DNA from 3 places in the Streptomyces sp. R11 genome. Region 1 is predicted to be linked to each of the others. Evidence: riboswitches for the same ligand, from Rfam matches in the RefSeq annotation. Region 1 holds a riboswitch; each other region holds the start of a gene.

Region 1 (2,194 bases):
CCGTCGTCGAGGATCACCTCGCCGGGCTCGACGCGCTCCACGCGCGCGTGCGTGCGCAGCACCGTCCCGCTGTCCTCGTACCAGGCGGTCATCGGCGCGGCCACCTCCGCGGGCAGCGCACCCGCGAGCGGCCGGTCGGCGGCCTCCACGACCGTCACCGCGCAGCCCGCCTCCCGCGCGGCCGTGGCGAACTCCGCGCCGATCCAGCCCGCCCCGACCACCACGATGTCGTGCCGGCGGGCCAGCACCGGCCGCAGCCGCTCGGCGTCGTCCAGGGTGCGCAGCAGATGCACGCCGGGCACGCCCTCCGCGCCCGGCAGCCGGATCGGTTCGGCGCCGGTGGCGAGGACGAGGACGTCGTACGGGACGGGCCCGGCCTCGGTGTCCAGTTGGTGCTCGGCGGGGCGCACGCCCAGCACCTCGCGCCCCAGCCGGAGTTCGACGCCGAGCGCCTCGAAGTCGACGTCGAAGGCGGAGCCCTCGGCCTTGCCGAGCAGCACGGCCTTGGACAGGGGCGGCCTGTCGTACGGCTGGTGGGGCTCGGCGCCGATCAGTGTGACGGTGCCGGTGAAGCCCTGTTCCCGCAGGGCGACCGCCGTCTGCACGCCGGCCATGCCCGCGCCGGCGACGACCACGCGGCGTGCCGCTGACGTGCCCCGTTGCTGCGTCTGCTCGCTCACCTGATCACCATAGACAACTGACTATTTGTCAGTCAGGGGGCGTGCTCAGTGACCTGCTGCACAACCTCGATCGCGAGCTCCTCCACCACGCTGGTCCCGCTGCCCGCCTGCGACTCCCACTCCCAGCTCTCGGCCAACCGCACCCGCCCGTCGGGCAGCTCGACCACCGTCGACACGCAGTGCCCCGACGACGTCGTCCCGTCCCGCTTGAGCTGCACGTACCGGAAGTCCAGCCGGTCGCCTTCCCTGGTGCCCACGAGATGGCCCCGTACGACGTCTCCGCCCGTGTACTCGGCCCAGATCTCGCCGTCCTTCTCGTGGTACGTGAACCGGGTGCGCGTACCCACCTGACCTGGGGCCTGGTCCGCGACCGGGGCGAGGACGAGACCGTCGAGCGAGCGGGCCATGGGCGCGGGCTCCCTTACTGAGACTTACGGCGGCGGGCTAGGGTGGCCAACGTAGAGCACTCGCGGGAGCCCGGACGCACCGGGCTGAGAGGGAGGCTGGCGGCCTCCGACCGTACGAACCTGATCCGGGTCATGCCGGCGAAGGGAGGGGCTGGACGCCCATGTCGCGTACGCGAACGTCAGACGTCCTTGTCATCGGGGGCGGAATCATCGGCCTGGTCACGGCGTGGCGGGCCGCGCAACGCGGGTTCACGACGGGAGTCGTGGACCCCGAGCCGGGTGGCGGCGCCGCCCAGGTGGCGGCCGGAATGCTGGCCGCCGTCACGGAACTGCACTACGGCGAGCAGACCCTGCTCGGCCTGAACCTCGCCTCGGCCCGCCGTTACCCGGACTTCGCGGCCGAGCTGACCGACCTCACCGGCCACGACCTCGGCTACCGCCGGTGCGGCACGCTCGCCGTCGCGCTGGATGCCGACGACCGGGCCCATCTGCGCGACCTGCACGCCCTGCAACGCCAGTCCGGCCTGGACTCCGAGTGGCTGTCCGGGCGGGAGTGCCGGCGCCTGGAGCCGATGCTCGCGCCGGGCGTGCGCGGCGGGCTGCGGGTGGACGGCGACCACCAGATCGACCCGCGGCGGCTGTCCGGGGCGCTGGTGGCCGCGTGCGAGCGGGCCGGGGTGGTCTTCCACCGGACCTGGGCCGAGCGCTTCGACGTCGTACGGGACCGGGCAGCGGGGGTCACCACGGCGGACGGCACCGAGCTGCGCGCGAACCAGGTCGTCCTCGCGGCCGGCAGCCTCAGCGGGCGCCTGCCAGGAGTCCCGGACGACGTACTGCCGCCCGTGCGCCCCGTGAAGGGGCAGGTGCTGCGGCTGACCGTGCCGAAGCGGTACGCGCCGTTCCTGAGCCGGACCGTGCGCGCCGTGGTGCGGGGCAGCCAGGTGTATCTGGTGCCGCGCGAGAGCGGGGAGCTGGTCGTCGGGGCGACGAGCGAGGAACTGGGCTGGGACACCACGGTGACCGCGGGCGGCGTCTACGAGCTGCTGCGCGACGCGCACGAGCTGGTGCCGGGCATCACCGAACTGCCGCTCACCGAGACGCGGGCCG
Region 2 (2,194 bases), 2.1 Mb from region 1:
ATGGGGACCGGGGAGTTGCGCAGCACCCACTCACGGGTGGTGTGGATGTTGCGGCCGGTCGACAGGTCCATGACCGTGTCGGCGCCCCAGCGGGTCGCCCAGGTCATCTTCTCGACCTCCTCCTCGATGGAGGAGGTGACCGCGGAGTTGCCGATGTTGGCGTTGACCTTCACCAGGAACCGCTTGCCGATGATCATCGGCTCGATCTCCGGGTGGTTCACATTGGCCGGCAGCACCGCCCGGCCCGCGGCGATCTCCTCGCGGACCACCTCGGGAGAAACGTTCTCCCGGATGGCCACGAACTCCATCTCGGGCGTGACCTCGCCGCGGCGCGCGTACGCGAGCTGCGTGACCGCCGCGCCGTCACGGCTGCGGCGCGGCTGACGCGGCCGTCCGGGGAAGACCGCGTCGAGGTTGCGCAGGCCACCGCGCGGCGAGGTGTGCTTGATGCCGTCGTCCTCGGGACGGACGGGACGCCCCGCGTACTCCGCGGTGTCGCCGCGGGCGATGATCCAGTTCTCCCGCACCGGGGGCAGCCCCCGGCGGACGTCGGTGTCGGCGAGCGGATCGGTGTACGGGCCCGACGTGTCGTACAGCGTGACCGACTGCCCGTTGGTGAGGTGCACCTGGCGGACCGGCACCCGCAGATCGGGGCGTGAACCCTCGACATACGCCTTGTGCCAGCCGATGGACTTCCCGGCCTCCTCGGACTTCTCGTCCTGAACGGAGGCAGGCGTGCGCGCGTCCTTGATGGTCATGAGACCTACTCCCTACGCCGGCATTACCCGGTAACAGGTTCGGCGGTCGACGCAGCGGTATCCGTCTGCCGACGTTTCGTGTGAAACATCACTCGCGATGAGTGATGTTTCATGTGAAACATCGCTGGGACGGAGGTCAGCGCCCTCTCAGCCCGGTGCTCCGAGCTCCCGCGTGTACAAAGGTGGCACCACGCTAGCGTCAATTCGGGCGCGGTGAACAGAGGGCCCCAATCGTTCTTGCGATGATCGGGCGGTGACCACGACGCATGAACCTCCGTACCCACCGCCCGATCCGCCCCGCGGCTCCGGCTCCGGAAACGGCCCCGGAATCGGCCCTGGGCGGGGCAACGGCCGTACAGACGGGCGGGGTTCAGGAGTTCCCGGCGGCAGATACGGCGGCGCTTACGGCCGTGGCCCCGGAGGCGGGAACCAGGACGATCATGCGACTGGGGGCGGGGGCTGGCACGAGCACGGCCCCAGATCCGGTGGGATGCAGGATCGCGGGAGCGGGGTCGGCGGCGGCCAGGGGCACGGACCCGGTCCCGGCGGCTCTTACGAGCGCGGTCCCGAATCCGGCGGCTTGCAGGCGCCGGTTCCCGGCCCGGGTGGCGGGCACGGTCCCGGCTCCGGGGGCGGTCATGGGCATGGTCCCGGCTCCGGAGGCGGTCATGGGCATGGTCCCGGCTCCGGAGGCGGTCATGGGCATGGTCCTGGCTCCGGTGGCGGGCGTGGCGGAGACGACGGTGGCGAGCACGGGCACGGGCACGGGCACAGTCACGCCCACGGTCCGGCCGCTCCTGTCTCCCGGCACCTGCGCAAGGTCATCGCGGCGGTCCTGATCCCGTTCGCCGCGGCGGTGGTGGTGGGGCTTGCGGTGCTGTGGCCGGGCGGTGCCCCGCCGCACGAGCGCACCGGGGTCGGCTTCGACCGGCAGACGCAGCAGGCCACGGTCACCAAGGTGGTCGAGGTGAGCTGCAAGGAGGTGGGGGCCTCGGGGGTACCCCCGACCGGCGACACCTCCACCGCTGAGGGTTCCTCCGCCGTGCAGCAGGAAAGCGGCACCTGCAAGAAGGCGACGATCCGCGTCGACAGCGGCCAGGACAAGGGCCGTACGTTCACGGAGATCGTGCAGCCCGACCAGTCACGGCAGTTGCAGGAGGGCCAGGAGGTCGTGGTCGCCTACGAGCCCTCCGCACCCAAGGACCTGCAGTACTCGGTCACCGACGTGAACCGGCGCGTCCCGTTGGCCGTGCTCGCCGGCATCTTCGCCATCGCCGTCGTGGTCGTCGGGCGGTTGCGGGGTCTCATGGCACTGATCTCGCTGGCCATCAGTTTCGCGGTGCTCAACTTCTTCATCCTGCCCGCGATCCTCCAGGGCTCGAACCCGCTGGTCGTCGCGGTGGTCGGGTCGAGCGCCATCATGCTGATCGCCCTCT
Region 3 (2,194 bases), 4.2 Mb from region 1:
ACCTTGCCGACCTCACGCCTGCTGAGCGCAAGGACGTCGTCGCTGCGATCGGCGAGAAGCCGTTTCGTGCCAAGCAGCTGTCGCAGCACTACTTCGCGCGGTACGCGCACGAGCCGGAGCAGTGGACCGACATCCCGGCCGGGTCGCGGGCCAAGCTGCGGGAGGAGCTTTTCCCGGAGCTGATGACGGTCGTACGGCATCTGTCGACCGACCAGGGCACCACGCGCAAGACGCTGTGGCGGCTGTTCGACGGGACGCTCGTCGAGTCGGTGCTGATGCGGTATCCGGACCGGGTGACCATGTGCATCAGCTCCCAGGCGGGGTGCGGGATGAACTGCCCGTTCTGTGCCACGGGGCAGGCGGGGCTGGACCGGAATCTGTCGACCGCCGAGATCGTGCATCAGATCGTGGACGGGATGCGGGCGCTCCGGGACGGGGACGTGCCCGGTGGGCCCGCTCGGCTGTCCAACATCGTCTTCATGGGGATGGGCGAGCCGCTCGCCAACTACAACCGGGTCGTGGGCTCCATTCGGCGGCTGACCGATCCGGAGCCGGACGGGCTCGGGCTGTCCCAGCGCGGGATCACCGTCTCGACCGTCGGTCTCGTCCCGGCCATCCACCGGTTCGCCGACGAGGGCTTCAAGTGCCGGCTCGCGATCTCGTTGCACGCGCCCGACGACGAGCTGCGCGACACCCTCGTCCCCGTGAACACGCGGTGGAAGGTGCGCGAGGTGCTCGACGCCGGATTCGAGTACTCCGCCAAGTCGGGCCGTCGGCTGTCCATCGAGTACGCGCTCATCCGGGACATCAACGACCAGGCCTGGCGAGGTGACCGGCTCGGGCGGCTGCTCAAGGGCAAGCCCGTGCATGTGAACCTGATTCCGCTGAACCCGACTCCCGGGTCGAAGTGGACCGCCTCGCGACCCGAGGACGAGAAGGCGTTCGTCGAAGCCATCGCCGCCCATGGTGTGCCCGTGACGATTCGGGACACCCGTGGTCAGGAGATCGACGGGGCGTGTGGGCAGCTCGCCGCGACCGAACGGTAGTCTGACCGCCGTAGGTACATTTTCCTATGGCGTAAATACATCTTCATATTCCGACAGGGGAGCGCCACAGCGCTGAGAGTGCGGCATCGGCCGCAGACCCTCCGAACCTGGCCCAGGTCATTCTGGGTAGGGAGATCGGTCACCACTCGAGCTGTTGCGCCCTGCCCGGAGCCTCCTCAAGGTTCCGGGCAGGGCCGCGTCTCTTCCTGGTCACCCCAGGAGGAATTTGTGAGCATCACCAAGAAGTCCACCGTGAGGTCCGCGGCCCTGGCCGTCGGGCTGGGCCTCGTCGCGCTGCCCGCGCTGTCCGCGTGCGGGTCGTCCGATGCCGACAGCGGCAGCGGCGGGTCCAAGACCGTCACGCTCGTCAGCCATGACTCGTGGGCCGTCTCCAAGAGCGTCCTCGCCGCCTTCGAGAAGCAGTCCGGCTACAAGGTCAGGGTCCTGGAGGACGGCGACGCCGGCCAGGCCGTCAACAAGGCCATCCTCACCAAGGACAACCCGCAGGGCGACGTCTTCTTCGGCGTCGACAACACCCTGCTCTCGCGGGCGCTCGACAACGGGCTGTTCCAGTCGTACGAGGCGAAGGGCTCCGACCTGGTCATGCCCGAGTACCGGGTCGACCAGGACCGGCACCGAGTCACCCCCGTCGACACCGGCGACATCTGCGTCAACTACGACAAGGCGTACTTCAGCAAGCACAAGCTGAACCCGCCCACCTCCTTCGACGACCTGATCAAGCCCGAGTACAAGAACCTCCTCGTCACCGAGAACGCCTCCGCCTCCTCGCCCGGCCTCGGCTTCCTCCTCGGCACCGCCGCCAAGTACGGCGACGACGGCTGGCAGGACTACTGGAAGAAGCTGAAGGCCAACGGCGTCAAGGTCGTCGACGGCTGGGAGCAGGCCTACAACGAGGAGTTCTCCGGCTCCGCCGGCGGCAAGAAGGCCAAGGCCGACCGTCCGCTCGTCGTGTCGTACGCCTCCTCGCCGCCCGCCGAGGTGATCTATGCCGATCCGAAGCCGACGACCGTGCCGACGGGTGTCGCGACCGGCACCTGCTTCCGGCAGGTCGAGTACGCGGGTCTGCTCAGCAATGCCGAGAACGCCGAGGGCGGCAAGGCGCTGCTCGACTTCATGCTGACCAAGAC

The links. A riboswitch is a leader RNA that binds a small molecule or an ion and turns the genes downstream of it on or off. The one in region 1 is predicted to bind thiamine pyrophosphate.
Region 2: linked by a shared signal. The riboswitch ahead of thiC (phosphomethylpyrimidine synthase ThiC) and the one ahead of thiO (glycine oxidase ThiO) in region 1 are both predicted to bind thiamine pyrophosphate.
Region 3: linked by a shared signal. The riboswitch ahead of AB5J55_RS30525 (thiamine ABC transporter substrate binding subunit) and the one ahead of thiO (glycine oxidase ThiO) in region 1 are both predicted to bind thiamine pyrophosphate.

What each region holds. Positions count from the first base shown of each region.
Region 1 covers NZ_CP163432.1:2,421,993-2,424,186, forward strand. The annotation lists gene AB5J55_RS11030 (NAD(P)/FAD-dependent oxidoreductase) at 1-680, opposite strand, end outside; gene AB5J55_RS11035 (hypothetical protein) at 713-1,087, opposite strand; TPP riboswitch at 1,140-1,251, shown strand; gene thiO (glycine oxidase ThiO) at 1,249-2,194, shown strand, end outside.
Region 2 covers NZ_CP163432.1:4,564,311-4,566,504, forward strand. The annotation lists gene thiC (phosphomethylpyrimidine synthase ThiC) at 1-758, opposite strand, end outside; TPP riboswitch at 751-940, opposite strand; gene AB5J55_RS20875 (YibE/F family protein) at 1,249-2,194, shown strand, end outside.
Region 3 covers NZ_CP163432.1:6,588,475-6,590,668, forward strand. The annotation lists gene rlmN (23S rRNA (adenine(2503)-C(2))-methyltransferase RlmN) at 1-1,046, shown strand, start outside; TPP riboswitch at 1,092-1,197, shown strand; gene AB5J55_RS30525 (thiamine ABC transporter substrate binding subunit) at 1,275-2,194, shown strand, end outside.